3 regions of the Desulfosporosinus sp. FKA genome follow, and region 2 is predicted to be linked to each of the others. Evidence: riboswitches for the same ligand, from Rfam matches in the RefSeq annotation. Region 2 holds a riboswitch; each other region holds the start of a gene.
The links. Region 2 has a riboswitch for molybdenum cofactor ahead of modA (molybdate ABC transporter substrate-binding protein). Riboswitches for the same ligand answer to the same signal wherever they lie in the genome.

Region 1 (6,595 bases), on a different contig from region 2:
CTCAATACCACGCTTAATTCCCATAGGATTGGCGCCGGCTGCGACATTCTTTAAACCTTCTCTAATGATGGCTTGGGCTAAAACGGTTGCGGTCGTTGTTCCGTCACCGGCAACGTCGTTAGTTTTTGTAGCGACTTCTTTAACAAGTTGAGCACCCATATTTTCAAACGGATCCTCGAGTTCAATGTCACGGGCGATAGTAACTCCATCATTAGTGATTAAGGGAGATCCGAATTTTTTATCTAATACAACATTACGGCCTTTAGGTCCGAGAGTAACACGAACAGCTTCTGCGAGAGCATTTACACCACGCTCTAAAGCATGTCGAGCATCTTGATTAAAAACTATTTGCTTTGCCACGTTATTCACTCCTTAAGTAAATGTTAATTAATTAACCGAGAACAGCCAGGATATCTGCTTCTTTTAAAATTAGGTAGTCTTCACCATCATACTTAACTTCAGTACCTGCATACTTAGAATAAATGACTCTATCACCTGGTTTAACATCAAGTGCAATGCGAGTCCCTTTTTCCATTTTGCCAGGTCCTACAGCCACAACTTCGCCTTCTTGCGGTTTCTCTTTAGCCGTATCTGGCATAATGATTCCGCTCTTTGTTTTTTCTTCCATCGGGAGCGCTTTAATGACTACCCGATCTGCGAGAGGTTTAATGTTCATGAAGAAAAGACCCTCCTTAATGTTATTTGTTATTTTATAATTTGTTAGCACTCGGCTTTATTGAGTGCTAACAATATCACTATAATAATATGCAAGGGGACAGCGGAAAGCAACCCCCCCAATTAGCCAAATATACTCTTGTACCTAAAATATATCACATTTTCTCCATTTTACTATATAGGCCGTTTGATTATACAGCTTAGAACTTGCTCGAAGGCCTTTAAATCACTAGAAACTATAGTTTCCATATTATTACCATTTTATTCATCTACTCCTCCGAAATTAGTTTTAATTGGCGTTGGCTTACTTCATCAAGCATTGGCCCAAGGGCTTCCCTAACTTTCTTGTGTTTTTGGTTAAGAAGGTAAATCTTAGTTTTACCTATTTTCAAATTACTGTCCAGATGCTCCTTCTCAGAAAGCATATTTTCCTTCAACAAATACCGAATCAACTCTTTGACTTGAGGAATAGAGCGCCCTAAAAGTTCAGCTAAGGCTGCTCTTGCCTTTGTTGAAGCCACATAAGGTAATCGGATTTGCAGCGAGCCAATAATTTGAACCCCCCGCTCTAAATCCGTTTGCGGTTGATACTCTGCTTCCGGGTTCTCATGAAACACCCATTCTAAAAGGTCGTCCTCTTCGCAATATGGCTGCAAAGAATGATGGATACTGCCGCCTACCCCAATAACTTGTACATCTTTACCCCAAGCTCTGATTTTGCGTAAAAGGGAAAGGAAATCTCCATCACCTGTAATTAATAAAAACAAATCGAAGGTCGCTGTTCGTGTGAGCAAAATTTCTTGGGCTTCCAGCATCAGTTCCAAATCAGCAGCATTACGACGCAAGCCGGTACTGGCATAATTATTCTTACTAAATACATGTCTTGTAAAGACATTTGTCTTCTCAAAGGTTGTTTGCGTACGCCAAAATTCTTCACGATCAAAATTAGCGTACAAATAAATAGCTTGTAAATCCAAGGTGTTTTTTTGAGCGTAAGTTTGTAAATATTGAACTAACTGTTCCGGTGTCAATTCATAACCTCGTTCAAGCAAACTTGTCCAGATATTTTCGTAATCAACAAACGCAATGGCTTTTGTCATTGTTATCATCACCTTTCAAGCCACCTCTGTAATATCATACGCTAACCCCTGGACAAGAGTGACAAGCAAAGAGATAAAGATAAAGAGCTTTCACAAAAGTGTGCAAGCCCTTAACTATAAGTCATTATTTATCCAATCGTAAGACTCCCACTTCTTCAAGTGGGAGCGGGTCCCCCGTACTCTAGTTCACTAAGTTATCTTTTTATCGGGAGTGGCACATTCGCTTGCTTCTCCCTTGAGAATTTGAATACCGTGCGGCAAAGCAGAAGAAATCGCTGTAAAACATTCGCGAACAGCTTTAGGACTTCCAGGCATATTAATAATAAGAGTTCTCTTTCTGATTACAGAGACAGCCCTGCTTAACATCGCTTTTGGAGTCGCTTTTAAACTTTCATGGCGCATCACTTCCGCTATGCCCGGTACTAACCGATCAGCGACCGCCATTGTTGCTTCAGGCGTGACATCTCGCAGGGAAAACCCAGTTCCGCCGGTCGTCAATATCAAATCCAAGTTCATTTCATCAGCCCACAAACGCAGGGTTTTTTCAAGGAGCAATTGATCATCAGGAAGCACTGCATATTCAATAACTTCCCAGCCCATTTCTCGAACCAGCTCTTTTAGGACTGGACCTGAATGATCTTCTCGTTCTCCGCGTGATCCTTTATCACTTGCTGTAATTATCCCAACCCTTACCACTATTCTATCACCTCAATTGTATCTCCTACACGAACCGCTCCACCTTCCAGTAAACGAATAAAAATCCCTTCCTTGGGCATGACACAATCTCCCGCTTGATAGTAGATTGCGCATTTAGAGTGACATTCTTTGCCGATTTGGGTTACTTCTCCAACACTTGTTGCACCTATTTTTAACTTTGTGCCGATGGGAAGCGAATATAATTCCAACCCTTCCGTCGTTAAGTTCTCGGCAAAATCTCCTGGGCCAACGTCCAGCCCTTTGTCCTGCATGGTCTTGATACTTTCCATACCTAACAAACTGACCATTCGGTGCCAATTTCCGCCATGAGCATCGCCTTCTAGTCCAAAACCGACCTTTAAAATTCCCTTACCAATATTTTTTTTACGCATTCCTTTTCGCTCACTAACGCAGACTGCAACAATTTTACCCACCTTCATCACCATTCTTTCCCCGAGTTTACCTTTACTTGCTCTTAATAAATAGAAACTGAACCATATGACATTTATTGTTTAGCTTATTATCCAGTTTTCAAGATCCCCACTTCTATAAGTGGGGGTGGGTCCTATTGTTCACTGTATCTCTTATTCTTGCCTTTGATCAGCGCACATAATGACCGCTTTTGCCGCCCTGTTTTTCTACTAAATATATTTCTCCAATCGTCATGGATTTATCAATAGCTTTACACATATCATAAATGGTTAAGGCGGCAATACTCACTGCCGTCAGTGCCTCCATTTCAACTCCTGTTTTTCCTTGAACTTTTACAACCGCTTCAATCTCAACTTCCCCCGGGTCTTTCAAATTGAAACTCAGTTTGGCACCTGTAATTCCCAATGGATGACACATTGGAATCAGCAGAGACGTCTTTTTGGCAGCCATAATCCCTGCAACCTGAGCAACTGCCAAGACATCCCCTTTAGCAATTCCCCCACTGCGAATTCGAGCTAAAGTCTCTTGCTTCATCTGGACATTTCCATGAGCTACAGCAACGCGGAAGGTTTCACTTTTATCGCTGACATCGACCATTCGAGCGCGACCTTGTTCATCAAAATGGGTTAAATCTTCCATTCTCTAACCTCCGATTTGAGACATAATACGCTGACCTTGCAGAGCTTCCTCATTCATATGATGCTCCGCAGGCTTACACCATACTGCTTGGGCAAAGATATCTAACAATTCCTGATCTGTACTGCCATTTCGTAAGGCTTCTCTTAAATCAATTTCCAACTTATTATGCAAACACGGCCTGAGTTTGCCGTCAGGTGTTAAACGGATGCGATTACAGGTACTGCAAAAATGACGGCTCAAAGCGCTAATAAAGCCTACGTTTCCTTTATAGTCACGGAGTTGAAAATATTCTGCCGGCCCTCCGCCTAGAATCTCCTTTGCAGGAACATATTGCTTAAGTCCTAACAATTCTTTCATCTCTTGAATAGGAACAAAATCACTCCGTCTTTCAGAACTTGAGCCAATCGGCATGAGTTCTATGAAACGAATATGAATAGGATACTGTTTGGCTAATGTTAAAAAAGTCGGCAACTCTTGAGTATTAAAATCACGAACAACAACAACATTAACTTTGACCGGCTTCAGCCCGGCTTCAAGGGAGCGAAAAATTCCTTGAATCACCTTCGAAACATCTCCGCCGCGTGTAATCTCAGCAAACCGCTCAGGATTCATTGTATCCAAACTAATATTTACACGCCTTACACCTGCTGCTTTTAAATCGAAGGCTGCTTCAGAAAGTAATATCCCATTGGTGGTAAGCATCAAGTCATCAATCCCGGGAATTTGTGCCGCTTTACGAAGAAAATCTATAATTCCTCTGCGGACAAGCGGTTCTCCCCCGGTAATGCGAAAACGATGAAATCCCAGCTGCGTACTAAGCCTCATCAAGCGAAGAATTTCTTCAAAGCTCAAGATGTCCTCATGGGGCATCCACGGTACGCCTTGACTTGGCATGCAATACTTACAGCGGAGATTACAACGATCAGTTATGGAAATCCTTAGATAATCAATTTGTCTTTGAAATTGATCCTGCATAAAATCCCCCTCTTTTTAGTGCAAATAAAAAAAACCACGGTCTGTAAACAACCGGGGGATTATTTCCTCCTGTCAACAGACTCCTTTCCAATGGGAGATATTACAGTTTCCTGCAATACCCGAGTGTCTCACGACACTTGTCTGGTTACCATAGCATTTGCCTTAGGAAAGCCAGCTTCGGAGCGTTCATAATTTTTTTGAATCTTCATACATAAAAACACACAAGCTAACCGTTATATGATGTTGAACCGGAATAATTATCCAGTAGTGAGACTCCACCGAAGTCCCAATGTTCAACTTTAGCTAAACAAGTGCACTGTATTAAGTATACCTTATTCTTTTCGATATAAGAAAAAAAAATCCTTCATGTATTGCAGTATTAGATTTAAGAAAAAAATATATTTAGATCTGTCTTAAACTATTGTAAACTAAAGTTACCAGGGTACGAGGAGGTATACATGACAAAGGAAATAGTAACTCATACCATTTTAAAAGCCAACGGCCTTCGGCTTGAAGAGGTTGAAGACTGTGTAGTACAAGAAATTCCCTTGACCGTTCACTATAACCGAGAAGAAATCGCCACCCTTTTATGTTCTCCTTCACAGACTGAAGAACTCACCTTAGGCTTTTTACTCAATGAGGGCTTTATCCAAACTCCTAATGATGTCTATGAACTCCGCCAGGACCCCACTGATCATCTAGTTTGGGTAGAAGGTAAGCCTTGCCTTTTGCAAAAAGAACTTATGAGCAAACGATTTGTATCAGCTTGCTGTGGAAAAAGCCGAGCTTCATTTTGCTTCGCTAACGATGTGCTTATGGTTAAGCCACTCGCCTCAACGTATAGTATTTCTCTTGAAGAAGCATACAAATACGCTGGTTTTTTACAGAACCATCTTCCGCTTTTTCAAGCAACCGGAGGAGTCCACAGCGGCGGTGTAGGGTATCAAGGCGAAGTGGTCTTAACAAGTTACGACATCGGCCGCCATAATGTTTTTGACAAATTAAACGGTAGTGCCTTTCGCTCCGGATTACAGCTTGAAAACCATGTTATTTTCTTTAGCGGCCGAGTATCTTCTGAAATTCTTTTAAAAGTTGCTAAAATGAAAGTTCCCATTCTTATCGCTCGTGGCGCCCCAACTGATATGGCGTTATCCCAAGCCGCTGCCTTAAACATTACTGTCATTGGCTTTGCACGGGAACAGCGCTTGAATATATATACCTGTCCCGAACGAGTTATCGTTTAAAGATATTTGACCATTCCTCCGGAGTATTCACATTACAAAAAACATCGTCTAAACCCGAAAAATTCGTCAGTTCATTTTCCTCTACATATTTCACAGAACATGCCGAAAATAAATCGGTAATCTTGAGGCGACCGGCCTCAAGATTTTTTTTTATTGCCGGCAGGCTGTTCCGATGATAAAAAGCATGGAGGGGATGTATTACTGACCGAAATCGAGGAACTACGACCTCATATTCGGGTGCCCAACGAAACAGAAAACGAATGAGCTCTCCTTGCAGAAAAGGCATGTCACAAGCAACAAAAAAAACAGAGGGGTAGCCTGCAGCTTTCAAGCCCTGATAAAGTCCTGCTAATGGTCCTTGATTACGATACTCATCTTGAATAACCGAAAAATTATAGTTCTTATAAAGTTCCGGCTCATTACTGCTAATTAAGACCTCGGAAAAGGTCTTATTCAAAACTTCTAAAGTACGTTCCACAAGAGGCTTACCTTCTAATTCCAAGAAAGCTTTATTCTTCTTCATGCGCGAACTTTTTCCTCCGGCCAGCAAAACTCCGGTCGCCTCGAGCTTAGTAGGAAGCTGTTTTATAGTGTCATAAAGTATCAATTTCTCAAGCCTCCTTGTGCTAATAATAAATTGAAAAGGGGCCTTCGCCAAATACGAAAGCCCCTTTAGTATTTACTAGAGTTTTGAAACTTTTACACCACAGACCTTGTACTCATAGGTCTTAGTGACTTTGTCGTAAGCCCCGTTCGTTAAAACATTGGTCGGTGATCCGGCATAGTGAAGAGTCATAAAGAGCATGCCCGCAGGGACCCGATCAGTTACCTTAA
Region 2 (6,595 bases):
TTTTGCTTTAGAGTATTAGGAATGGTAAGATGACAGCCTAATTCTTCTACCCAGAGTTTGGCTGTTTTACCATTCCGTTTGGTTACTGTTCCGTCAAAAATGTTTTCTGTCCCGGTAAGCCGGGCTACTGTACGGTTAACAGGCTGGTGAATTATTTTGTCCTGTGTGCCTAACTGAATAATCTTACCATTGTCCATGACGGCAATGGTAGAGCACAGCCGGAACGCTTCTTCCAAGCTATGAGTCACTAGAATCATCGTGCCGGAGAAAGCATTTCTTACATCGATGACTTCCTTTTCCAACTTCTTTTTCACTTGGCTATCTAAAGCGGAAAAGGGTTCATCTAAGAGAAGCAAAGCAGGGTCTGTGACAAGTGTCCTAGCCATGGCCACCCGCTGTTGCTGTCCGCCAGAGATGTATTGGGGATAGGATTTCTCCAATCCTATGAGCCTCAGCCGTTCCATCATGGAATGGACTTTATCCCGTCTTTCCAGTCTGCTTAAATGATTTAGGCCAAAAGCGATATTTTGCTCCACCGTGAGATGCGGGAAAAGAGCATAATTTTGAAAAAGGAACCCGACGTGACGTTGGTAAGCCTGGATAAAGGTGCGTTCGCTGGAATCATAGAAAACTGTGTCCCCAACTTTAATATACCCTTCATCCGGTTGTTCCAGGCCAGCGATCATGCGCAAAGTCATGCTTTTTCCGCATCCGGAATGCCCCACTAAGGCTAAGGAGGAACCCTCAGACAGATCAATATGCACTTGAAGAGAGAAGAGCTCCAAGGTTTTAGACATTCGAATTTCTATCATCGATTTCCTCTCCTCCCCACCTGTCGATTGAGTATATTGATCAGGATCAACACCAGTAGAGCGGTACCTGCCATAATTAATGCAAGTAGATTGGCGGTCGACTGATCTCCGGCGAGCATGGAATTGTAAATGGCAATAGGCATGGTCAACGTTTCACCTGGTATGCCACCAGAGACCATGAGCGTCGTTCCAAAATCCCCCAAAGCCCGGGCAAACATGAGCACAAGTCCGGTAGCGATTCCTCTCCATGCGTTAGGAATTATAACGAAGAAGAAAATACTGAGTTCTGTTCTTCCAAGGACGCGGGCGGCATCCAAAAGATTTGACGGAATCCCTTCGATGGCTGAACGGGCTGTTTTAATGAAAAATGGTATTGAAACAACGGTTGCCGCAATAATCGCTCCACGGGTTGTAAATACCAGAGGGGTTCCCAGTCGTTCCGCTAGTTTTCCAAGCCAACTATTCCGGCCTAGGATGATCAGTAAGTAGTAGCCGAGAACGGTTGGTGGCAAGACCATCGGGATGCTGATTAGTGAATCGAGAACCTCGCGTCCTTTCCATTTGCTGTGTGCCAAGAACCAAGCGATAGGCAAACCTATCAGAAGACCGAACAAGGTGGCGGTCAATGCCAGATATAAGGAAAGATAAAGAGGAAATAAATCGGATATCCTCATCGTTACCAACCACTTTCAGAGACTTTATTTCTTTGCAATCTCGTCGGGGAGCAAGAATCCATATTTTTTCATGACCACACGACCTTTTTCCCCGTTGACATAAGCCACAAATTTACGAGCATTTTCTTCCTGTTTCGTCGTTTTTAAGATAGCCATAGCTTGATTGAGTGGCTCGTACCAAGAAGGATCAATCATCGTAAAATTGACTTCGTCTGGTTTGTAGATCGAGAGAGAAATAATAGCAGCATCAACGTTTCCCGATTTGAGGATTGCTAGGGTATCTTGAATATTTTGACCGTAAACCATTTTACTTTGGACTTTATCCCATAGATTTTGATGTTCAAACGCCTGTTTGGCGGCTTTGCCATAAGGGGCGTGCGACGGATCTGCAATCGCTATTTTTTTCACCTTTGGATTATCCGCTAAATCCTTTAACTCTTTAATTTCTATATTATTCCCTTTTAAAGTGGCAATACCGATCCTACCTTGGGCATAGAGTTGTTGAGTAGCCGCTAAGATGAAACCTTCTTTACTCAGCTTATTAAGATAAGACTCATCTGCAGCCGCAAAGACATCATAAGGTGCTCCGTTTTCAATCTGCAGGGCAGCGGTTCCTGTCGAACTAAAAGTTATCTCAGTAGGAATGCCAGTCTCCTTCTCGAATTGAGCAGCGATTTCCTTGAAGGCCAGCGCCAAATCAGCAGCAGCTGAAATTCGCAGCTTTGGAGTGGTTAAAGAGACTGACGAAGTGGGTTGCTGCACAGGTTGGGTTGTATTTTGACCCGGAACTGCGCAGGCCGTAAGTAAGAAAAGGCTGATTAAGGGTAGCACAATTAAACTCAAATTGCGTCTCATACTTTTGAACATAATAAAATGAACATCCTTTCTTCGCTAATATCCGTCTATTTCTTTATTAACCATTCGCTAGCTGCATTTAGATGGAATATCACTGTTCTTTCTGAGAATTGAATTTTACGGAAAAAATTATGCCTTTATAACTAAATCACAAAAAAACCCCATAAGAAAATGGAGTCGTCATGTAATTGTCCAAGTCAATCCATGCAACCACCTCCTTTTCAAAATGTGAAGGCATGCCCATTTCTGGACATACCCTGAGGGCGTAAAGCCCTGGCCGATTAACCATGGATTTCTCTTTAGATTGATCGGCTCGGAGAGTAGACGTTATTAAGTTGTTAAATTAGTTCATTGAGCTGTATTTTAAGTCGGAACATCTTTAAAAGCTTCACAAGACTGCCTTACACGTGCATTGTGGTCAAAGTGAAAACAACTTATGTAATAACTTCTTCCAAAAATCATTATCATTTATTTTTAACGATTGAACAAAACATGATAAAAATAAACGAAATGACACCAAATGATACAAAATGAAGCTACTTAGAATTCTAGCATATGTTATAATTAACATCAATAGAGTTTTGATGAGGTGTTTGCATGTCCGATCATTCTTTTTATACACCTGATGAAGTTGCCAAAATATTAAAGATATCAAAAGGCACTGTGTACGACTTACTTAAGAAGGGAAAAATACCCTCTTACCATGTCGGGAAAAAGGTAAGGATCAGCCCGACGGATTTGGAGGCATATACGAATCCATCGTATCCTACAAACCGAGCTACACCTTCTAACAATCATTTTACGGTTGAAAAGCTGATTTTAGAAAACCAAGGGTTGATTATCTGTGGTCAAGATATAGTTTTGGACTTTTTGACGCGTCATTTGGAAAAACGCAATCCTATGCTTCGGTCACTACGTTCTTACGTAGGAAGCATTGACGGTCTATTAGCGTTATACCGGGGAACGGCCAATATTACAGCAACGCACTTATGGGATGGAGAAACAGGGGAATATAACATTCCTTATGTCAGGCGTTTTCTTCCGGGGCAGCGAGCCGTCATCATTAATCTGGTATACCGAATGCAAGGTTTTTATGTTGCACCAGGAAATCCTAAAGGAATTAAAGATTGGACAGATTTGACCAATCCTGAAGTAACGTTTATTAACAGGGAAAAGGGGTCGGGTGTAAGGGTATTGCTTGACGAGATGCTTAGAAATATGCAAGTTGATCCTCGATTGATAACAGGTTACCCAAGAGAAGAAATGAGTCATATTGCTGTAGCCAGTGCCGTAGCTAGAGGTATTGCCGATGTGGGAGTTGGAACGGAAAAGGCAGCCTTACAGGTGCCAGGTGTTCAGTTTATACCCCTGAAACAAGAACGCTATGACCTTGTCTTTCATCGTGAGGATTTTGAAAAATCTAATTTCCAAACGCTTCTGGCCGTTCTTAGATCGATAGAGTTTCAGGATGAAGTGAAAGGTATGGGGGGGTATGATGTATCCAAGACTGGCGAAATTATTGCAGAAATATAGCTATGGAATTGAAGGAAATGAAAGTTCCGGGCTTAAAATTAGCTTGATTGGGCATTTCCTTATGCATATGATCATCGATTCGTCAACTATTTTCTAAACCGACTTTTTTCAGTCTCACTGTGTTTTCCTTCGAGACACTTTACGACATTGTGAAGCGTCCAGGCACGTTGGCGTGACTTCATTGAAGCTATTGTCATTTATTATCAGATCAATTATGGTTTAACAAATATTACAAAAAGCTGGAGTTTAATAGGCACCATTATGAAGACTATGATCGTTTAACAACTATACTTTTTAGATATTACAAATTAGAAAATAACGTTTCTTTCTTGACAATTTTTCTATTCAAGAAATTGATATGAATGTTTTTAAGCATATATTTGATGAATTGAAAAATGATTTTAACCTTGAAAAAGAAACTACGACAATCCCTTAGGGATATTCAACGTTGAAGATATTAAAAACTATATTGAAGAAGCTGTTAAGTTATCCGTTAATAGTATTAAACTCATTTTATTTGATAATTGAGAAATTAGAGATAGAAGAAGGTCATTCTTGGAACTTAGTTTGTTTAACGATATAGGTGATTGATAAACGAACCACTCATCATGACAAAGAAGCAAAGGGGCATGAAGCACCTCTTTGCTTCTTTTGTTTTGTTTAAATATTGGCTACATTTGTCGAAATAAATCACATTAAAATTAGTGAAATATTAACCGAATAATAGTAAAATAATATTAGAATATGATAATTTTATAATAAACTAACTTTGGGAGGCGTTTCAAATCAACAGTAAGGAGCAAATCACAGATATCTGCATTCTTGGCGGTGGCCCTGCAGGATATGTTGCAGCCATACGGGCTGCTCAGCTTGGTGCCAAAGTGACGCTTATTGAGGAAAGGGATGTCGGAGGGACTTGCCTCAACCGGGGATGTATACCGACAAAAGCTTTTCTTAAATCTGCTGAGGCCATATCCTTGTTCACCAAGTCAAAGGAATTGGGTATCGCAGCAACGGTCGCATCGATTGATGCTAATGTGATCAGAGCTAGAAAGGATCGAGTCGTAAAAAGCCTTAGGATGGGTGTGGAGCATTTGCTTGCCAAGAATGGGGTTGAAGTTCTAAATGGAAACGGCCAGATTGACTCAGCACAAAGGGTGATGGTTAAAACTGCCGATGGAGAGGAAGTGACAGTTAACTGCAACCACCTAATTATCACCACTGGCTCTGAACCCTTGATTCCAGGTATACCTGGCATAAAGCTGGCAGGAGTTATCACCAGCGATGAGGCCCTGGAGCTCACGAAGATTCCGGAGAGCATTACTATTATTGGAGCTGGGGCCATAGGCATGGAGTTTGCCGCGTTTTATCACTCTATGGGCACTTTGGTAACAGTGGTTGAAGCGCAAGAAACAATCATTCCGAACGAGGACAAAGAAATAACAACGGAACTCCTTAAAATCATGAAGAGGCAGGGAATCAAATTTATTCTTAAAGCCAAGGTCCAAGAGATTTCTAACTCTGAAAATGGACTGGAGACCTTTATCACAAATGGAGAAGAGAAAGAAATTGTCTTGTCTTCAGAAATGGTATTAGTCGCCGTGGGAAGAAAATTAGCAGGGGTATCCCCCGACATAACAGCTCTTGGCATCGAGGTAACGAAAGACTCCATCGTGGTAAATGACCAGATGGAAACTAATGTCCCTGGAGTTTATGCTGCCGGTGATGTCATCGGCGGCAGCTTACTTGCGCACTTAGCCTTTGCCGAAGGGCGAGTTGCTGCTGAAAATGCAATGGGTATTCAAAGCAGACTAAATTATAAGGCTGTGCCGTCTTGCGTCTATACAAATCCAGAAGTAGCTTCAGTAGGCTTGAGCGAACAAGAAGCTCAGGAACAAGGTATTTCAGTCAAGGTTGGACGTTTTGATTTCCGTAATAACGGCAGGGCCCTATGCCATGGAGAACGGGAAGGGTTCGTTAAGATCATAACGGAGGAGAGCACTGGGGTTATTTTAGGAGCTCGGATTCTAGGACCTCATGCTTCTGAACTGCTTTCCGAAATTACCTTGGCAGTCAGTCTGGGAATTAAGGCAGAGGTCTTGGCAGACATGATTCATCCTCATCCAGCCTTAGCGGAAGCTGTCATGGAAGCGTGCGGGGATGCGATCGGCAGGGCCATTCATAAATAGTCCGTTGGAGTTAGACAATGAACATTAGTTTTTGGTTTCTATTTATAGAAGCCTACACATTCCAATAAATGGAGGAACAAAAATGTCAGAAAAAGAATTACCAGGATTTATTATGTGCGTATGTACAGGAAAATGCCCAGGTTTTCAAAGTATGGACATCTGGGATTTCATCAATCAGGTCAGAATCGAGCTGCCGGTGGAATATGGATTTATCCATCCTCAGTTATGCGAGGAAGACGGTGACCGTTTCTTGGCGGATTACCTAAAAGCCCACCGGAAGGTCATCATTGGTGCATGTGCTCCGAATATGCAGCGAAAGATGTTCAAACAGGCATTTAAAGATGCAGGCTTGGACATTGAAAAGGACGCTTATATGTTAGACATAAGGGATATGACCAACGAAGCAGCGTTCAAAAAGGTGGAAGAATTGGTAGAACAAATCGAAGCGGAGGGGTAAGTATGAGTGAAGAAACGTTTATGGGGGTTCCGAGAAATACCATCGACTGGAGCCCTATTATTGACTATGACAAAT
Region 3 (6,595 bases), on a different contig from region 2:
GCCGTGATGATCGACAAAAATACCATGAGTCTTATTCTCAGAGAGCCTATCGGTGTCGTCGGACAGATTATTCCCTGGAATTTCCCCTTGCTTATGGGAGCCTGGAAAATTGCTCCTGTCTTAGCGGCCGGCTGCTGTACCGTTATTAAGCCGTCAAGCAGTACTTCTTTGAGTCTCTTAGAACTGGCTAAAATTTTTGATCAGGTTCTTCCTCCCGGAGTGGTGAATGTGATTACGGGCCGAGGTTCAGGAGCCGGTAATTATATGTTGGAGAATCAGGGCTTCCGTAAGCTGGCCTTTACCGGTTCCACTGAGGTTGGTTATACGATTGCTGATGCTGCGGCCAAAAAGTTAATCCCCTCCACGCTGGAATTGGGCGGAAAGTCTGCCAATATCTATTTCTCTGATTGTCCCTGGGAGAAAGCTATCGAAGGCTTGCAAATCGGCATTTTGTTTAATCAGGGTCAAGTCTGCTGCGCCGGTTCTCGTGTTTTTGTCCATGAAGATATTTATGACAAGTTTGTTGCCGAAGCCATCACGGCCTTTAATAAGGTGAAGGTTGGTTTGCCTTGGGAAAAGGATACGCAATTAGGCTCCTTGATCTATGAATCTCATTTGCAGGACGTTTTAAACTATATTGAGATTGGCAAGAAGGAAGGGGCTAAAGTTGCCTGCGGCGGTTACAGAATTAAAGACAAGGGCTTGGATAAAGGGTGCTTTATGGCTCCGACGCTTCTCGTTGATGTTAACAATAAGATGCGGGTTGCTCAGGAGGAAATCTTCGGTCCTGTGGCCGTGGTGATCAAATTTAAGACCGAAGAAGAAGTCATTGCTATGGCTAATGACAGCGAGTTTGGTCTAGGCGGAGCGGTATGGACCAAAGACATTAATCGCGCCTTCCGCGTGGCTAACAGCATCCAGACCGGCCGGATGTGGATTAACAACTATAACAATCTGCCTGCCCATGCGCCCTTTGGCGGTTACAAAAAGTCCGGCATCGGCCGTGAAACTCATAAAGTGATCCTTGATCATTACACTCAGATGAAGAATATCTTTATCAGTCTGAGTGAGGACAAAGTTGGTCTTTATTAGATAATGGAAGCAGGATGACAGAACAATGACCAGCTATCCGCTTTAATAAATAAACCCTGCCTATAAGAAGATTCAAACCACAATTTATGCAGGGTTTTATTTAAAATTAGGGGCTAAATGCGTAAATTCACATTAGTCCCTAATTTATTCAGTTTTCAGAAATTGTATGAAGTATAAAATTCCCTGCTGTCTTGCAATTTACTTAGGGCATAGTATAATGGCTTTAGTTAGGTTTTGTTAGTTTTAGATAGTTGTAGTGATGCGTTTCCGGGAAAAGCCGAATGAAAACTAGCTTAAACAAACAAAAACAAGAGTTACATAGAGGGGGAGTAAATGTGAAAAAGATCGTTTTATTGGTATCCAGTTTGCTCTTAATTTTCACTTTAGTGGGTTGCGGCACAGGAAATACTACCCAATCCTCAGGAAAAACCACAGATACTTCACAAGCCCAAGCGAAACCCACTGAAATCATGATCTCAGCCGCTGCAAGTTTGAAAGATTCTTTGACTGAACTTCAAAGCGATTATGCAAAGGTAAAACCTAATGTAAAACTTGCCTTTAATTTTGCGGCTTCCGGTACTCTTCAGCAGCAAATCGAACAGGGCGCTTCTGTGGACTTATTTATTTCTGCCGGAAAGAGTCAGATGGATACTCTGGAGAAAAAGAATTTACTGCTTAAAAACAGCAGAGTAAATTTACTCGGCAATGATTTAGTTCTTGTTGCCGGGAAAGATAACAGTAAGGTTACTTCGCTTCAGGATTTAACAAAAGCGGGTGTTAGCCAGGTTAGTATCGGTACCCCTGAATCAGTGCCTGCAGGCAAATATGCCCAGGAATCTTTGAAAAACCTCAAACTTTGGAATGCTATACAGCCCAAACTGGTAGAAGCCAAAGATGTGACTCAGGTACTTAATTATGTTGAAACAGGGAATGCGGATGCAGGTTTTGTTTATCAGTCGGACGCTCAACAATCGAAGAAAGTAAAAGTTGTAGCCGTTGTCCCCGATAGCACCCACAATCCGATTGTTTATCCGGCAGCCATTATTGCCGCAACGAAAAATCAACAGGTCACTGAAGATTTCCTTAAATATTTACAAAGTTCCGATGCCCAAAAAGTCTTCCAAAAGTATGGCTTTAAAACCTTAGCAAAATAATTGATAGCCGGGTGAGCCCTATGGATTTGAGTTTTGTGCCGATTATATTATCTCTGAAAGTTGCTTTGGCATCTGTTATCATTGTTACCTGTTTTTCCATTCCCATAGCAGGACTCATGGCACGGCGGGAGTTCTGGGGCAAAGATGTTGTGGAGTCAATCATTACCTTACCCTTAGTACTCCCGCCTTCTGTTATCGGTTTTATGCTGCTGGTTGTCTTCGGGAAGAACGGTCCCTTAGGCGTGTTTCTTGAACAGTTCTTTCATACCAGAGTAGTTTTTACTATCGAGGGAGCGGTGATTGCGGCAGTTGTGGTTTCCTTCCCGTTGATGTATCAATCTGTAAGGGTTGCCATGGAAAGTGTTGACCAAAACCTGGAAAGGGCTGCCCGCACCTTAGGGGCGAGGGAAATAAGGGTGTTTTTCACCATTACTTTGCCGCTGGCTTGGAATGGTATTATTGCCGGTTTGGTTCTGGCTTTCGCTCGGTCCTTGGGGGAATTCGGAGCGACCTTGATGATCGCCGGAAATATCCCCGGCAGAACTCAAACCATGCCTTTGGCTATCTACTTTGCCAATGAATCAGGAGATATGCGTACGGCGAGTATCTTGGTTGTTATCATGACCTCCTTCAGCTTCCTGGTAATTTATGGCTTGAATCGCTGGGGGAAAGGAACACGACGAGATTCGCGGGGAGGCGGGACAAATGCTTAAGGCACATTTTAAAAAGAAATTACCCTCCTTTGAGCTGGAGGTTGATGTTTCCATAAGTAACGGTATTCTCGCTCTCGTCGGGCATTCCGGTGCCGGTAAAACGACGATTCTGCAATGTGTGGCAGGCCTCCAGACCCCATCTTGGGGAGAAATCGCGATTTCCAACAAACCAGTCTTCTCTTCCGAATTAGGGACAAATGTTCCTATTCGTAAACGGCGTATCGGGTATCTTTTTCAAGATTATGCTCTATTTCCCCATATGACGGTTGAGAAAAATGTCCTGTATGGCAAACCGAAAAAAGGGAGTGCGTCCGAAAAGGTTCTTACCGCCGGAGATGTGCTGGAGATGCTCAAAATTGAACATCTTCGGAATCGTTATCCTAGTCAGATTTCAGGGGGAGAGAAACAAAGAGTAGCCCTTGCTCGAGCTTTAATGACGGAACCGGAATTGTTGCTGCTCGATGAACCTCTCTCGGCTCTTGATCAAAACACCCGCAGCACCCTCCAGCAAGAGCTGCTTAAGCTGCAAGCACAATGGAAGATTCCTTTTGTTCTCGTGACCCATGATCTTCAGGAAGCTGAAATGTTAGGCGACCAAATCATTAAAATTGATCATGGCCAACAGGAGATAATTAAGGAACAGGGGGAACAGGGAAAACCGGAAAAGCTAGAATTGGTCAGGGGACTTAATAATGCCCGGTAGGCGGCTCTATCGTTCATCAATATAATTGTGCATGATTATAATTTGAAATTTAATACGTTTACCTCCGAGCCAGAAGGACCTAAAGAGCAGATTAACAAATAAATGCATCTATGGTCGCTGGACAGGATTTTTGATCCTCAGGGTGTTCCTGGAAACGGGTATGCCTTCACGTTTTGAAAAGGAGCAGCATGGAATAGCGATAGGCTATCGGTTTATTAATGGCTCCCTTTTTAGGGAGCCATTATTTACGCTCTCAGTCGTCTTTTTCTTAAATCTTGCCGCATATGGTATTTAACTTGAGCTATTTAAGGGCTTGAAGCAAGACTAGTGGATAAATAATGATCTTTAGAGAGAAGGGAAAGGGGGGACGTTTTGGTTAGCATTTTAAGCGGAATCGATTTTTCTCCCTTATGGATTTCTCTCAGAGCAGCAACACTGGCAACCTTTGTGACCTTCTTTTCCGGCCTGGCGGCTGCAAGTTTTGTCTCAGCTTATCGGGGAAAATTTAAGGGGGTAATTGACGGCCTTCTTACTTTACCTCTGGTTCTGCCTCCTACCGTCGTTGGATTTTTACTGCTTTTAGTTTTGGGCAAAAACGGTCCTCTGGGCAAATTGCTGCTGGCTATTGGCATGACGATCATCTTTTCTTGGCCCGCTACGGTTATTGCGGCTTCAGTAGTGGCATTTCCCTTAATGTATCGGACTGTGCGCAGTGCTTTTGAGCAAATTGATCCCACGATTATTTATGCCGCTCGTACTTTGGGCGTTTCAGAATGGAAGATATTTTGGAAGATAACCATTCCTTTGGCCTGGCCCGGGGTAGCCGCTGGAACAGTATTAGCTTTTGCCAGGGCTTTGGGTGATTTTGGCGCGACGCTGATGGTCGGCGGCAATATTCCAGGAGAAACACTGACGATTCCTGCGGCTATCTTTTTTGCCGCCGACGGAGGAGATATGGAAAAGGCTCTGTTATGGGTAATCCTAATTTTTATCATTTCGCTGATCGTTATGACTCTTATGAATTATTGGTCAGATTACCAGCGCAAGACTATTGTTGCAGGCGGCAGGGAATAACATGGGATTGATTGTTGATATCCGCAAAGAATTAGCGGGTTTTGAACTCAAGGTTAACTTTGAAACTCAGGGAGAGGTTTTAGGTTTTTTGGGGGCTTCCGGTTCAGGCAAAAGCATGACTTTACGCTGTATTGCCGGTATAGAATCTCCTGATCAGGGGCGAATTGTCCTCAATGGCCGCGTCTTGTTTGATTCCCAAAAAGGCATTAATCTGCCTTGCCGGCGCAGGAAGGTCGGCTATGTCTTTCAAAATTACGCTTTGTTTCCCCATCTGACGGTTGAAGAAAATATTGGCTTCGGAATTGGAGAGCGGAAGCGTGAAGATCGCCAGGCGATCATCAAAGAAATGGTTACAATGATCAAGTTGGAGGGCTTAGAAAAGAGATATCCCAGTCAGCTCTCAGGAGGCCAACAGCAGCGAGTTGCCCTGGCCAGAGCCTTGGCAGCAAAGCCCGAAGCCTTGCTTTTAGATGAACCCTTTTCCGCTCTGGATGATTATCTGAGAAACCACATGGTCAAACAATTAACGGAGACTTTGGCGGGGTATTCCGGGGCGACTTTGTTTGTTAGTCATAATATCGAGGAAGTCTATCGGGTTTGCCAAAGTTTGATTCTCTTGTCACGAGGGAAAATCGAGGGGAAAGGAGGGACTGAGGAGGTATTTAAAGCTCCATCGTCGCTGGCGGCGGCCCAATTAACGGGGTGCAAAAACATTTCCCCTGCCAATTACATATCACCTTTTAAGCTGGAAGCCTTAGCTTGGGGCATTACCTTAAAAACTGAGATTAAGCTCTCACGACAAGTTACCCATGTGGGTGTTCGTGCCCATTTGATCGGAGCTGCCGCCGGGGAAATGAAGGATAATGTATTTCGCTGCCGACTTAATTTTATAAGCGAAGGGCCATGCAGAATATCGGTTTATCTGACGGTAGAGCAAGACTATCAGGGGCAGGGCAGCCAGCTGCTGGAATGGGAAATGACTCCGCAAATGTGGCTGGCAATGAAAGATCAGCCGCAGCCCTGGTGTTTGAGGATAGCTCCCGAAGACCTGATTATTTTCTAAATATTCTTTTGATTTTCAAGAAGAGAGGGAGGAAAATAGGATGTTTTCTGGAATAAAGAACTCAAAAGGAAGTCGAGTTATCTTAGGAGTGCTTAGCTGCATTATTCTACTCATGTTAGTATCCATCTCTGGGTGTTCAAGCAGTGTCAAGGACGCTTCAACTACAGCAGCCAGCGGTGCCGGTCAAAGCAAGCAAATTAAACTTGTCATTTCCACAGCCCCTAGTCTAAAAGGTTCCTTTGATGGAATAAAAACACGTTATGAGGCTAAAAATCCCCAAGCAGCTTTGACGTTTAATTACGGGCCCTCAGGCTCACTGCAGAGTCAAATCGAGCAAGGGGCAGGCACGGACATTTATATTTCGCAGGGTAAGCCCCAGATGGATGCTTTGGAACAAAAAGGGCTTATTCAGAAAGATTCAAGGGTTAATTTGTTAAGTGATGAACTGGTTCTAATTGTCAATAAAGGCAATACTTCTATTAAAAGCTTTGAAGATTTAAGCAAACCGGAGGTTAAGAAAATCGGCATCGGCGAAGCTAAAACTGTTCCGGCGGCTAAGACGACTCAGGAAACTCTGACGAGTCTCAAATTGTGGGATAAATTAAAACCTAAGATGGTCATTGGTAAGGATCTGATGCAAATTATGGCCTACGTCGAAACGGGAAATGCTGATGCCGGCTTTGTCTGGGATACCATAGCTATCACTTCGGATAAGGTGAAGGTTGTAGCAACTGCACCTGCCGCTTCTCATTCTCCCATCGTCTTACCGGCTGCCATTGTCGCCTCTTCTAAAAAC

Region 1: another riboswitch for molybdenum cofactor. It lies ahead of moaA (GTP 3',8-cyclase MoaA); the one in region 2 lies ahead of modA (molybdate ABC transporter substrate-binding protein).
Region 3: another riboswitch for molybdenum cofactor. It lies ahead of modB (molybdate ABC transporter permease subunit); the one in region 2 lies ahead of modA (molybdate ABC transporter substrate-binding protein).

The regions. Positions count from the first base shown of each region.
Region 1 is NZ_NAHZ01000030.1:24,410-31,004, reverse strand. Features, by position in the region: gene groL (chaperonin GroEL) at 1-360, opposite strand, end outside; gene groES (co-chaperone GroES) at 392-676, opposite strand; gene B5771_RS14025 (NYN domain-containing protein) at 945-1,784, opposite strand; gene mog (molybdopterin adenylyltransferase) at 1,965-2,471, opposite strand; gene B5771_RS14015 (MOSC domain-containing protein) at 2,471-2,905, opposite strand; gene moaC (cyclic pyranopterin monophosphate synthase MoaC) at 3,072-3,542, opposite strand; gene moaA (GTP 3',8-cyclase MoaA) at 3,546-4,517, opposite strand; molybdenum cofactor riboswitch at 4,582-4,712, opposite strand; gene fdhD (formate dehydrogenase accessory sulfurtransferase FdhD) at 4,976-5,761, shown strand; gene B5771_RS13995 (molybdenum cofactor guanylyltransferase) at 5,751-6,368, opposite strand; gene fdhF (formate dehydrogenase subunit alpha) at 6,444-6,595, opposite strand, start outside.
Region 2 is NZ_NAHZ01000029.1:111,942-118,536, forward strand. Features, by position in the region: gene B5771_RS13340 (ABC transporter ATP-binding protein) at 1-812, opposite strand, end outside; gene modB (molybdate ABC transporter permease subunit) at 809-1,486, opposite strand; gene modA (molybdate ABC transporter substrate-binding protein) at 1,511-2,353, opposite strand; molybdenum cofactor riboswitch at 2,539-2,672, opposite strand; gene B5771_RS13355 (helix-turn-helix transcriptional regulator) at 2,939-3,874, shown strand; gene lpdA (dihydrolipoyl dehydrogenase) at 4,693-6,063, shown strand; gene B5771_RS13365 (hypothetical protein) at 6,146-6,520, shown strand; gene B5771_RS13370 (ferredoxin family protein) at 6,523-6,595, shown strand, end outside.
Region 3 is NZ_NAHZ01000031.1:311,910-318,504, forward strand. Features, by position in the region: gene B5771_RS16515 (aldehyde dehydrogenase family protein) at 1-1,092, shown strand, start outside; gene modA (molybdate ABC transporter substrate-binding protein) at 1,428-2,246, shown strand; gene modB (molybdate ABC transporter permease subunit) at 2,267-2,959, shown strand; gene B5771_RS16530 (ATP-binding cassette domain-containing protein) at 2,952-3,662, shown strand; molybdenum cofactor riboswitch at 3,713-3,863, shown strand; gene modB (molybdate ABC transporter permease subunit) at 4,035-4,736, shown strand; gene B5771_RS16540 (ATP-binding cassette domain-containing protein) at 4,738-5,799, shown strand; gene modA (molybdate ABC transporter substrate-binding protein) at 5,840-6,595, shown strand, end outside.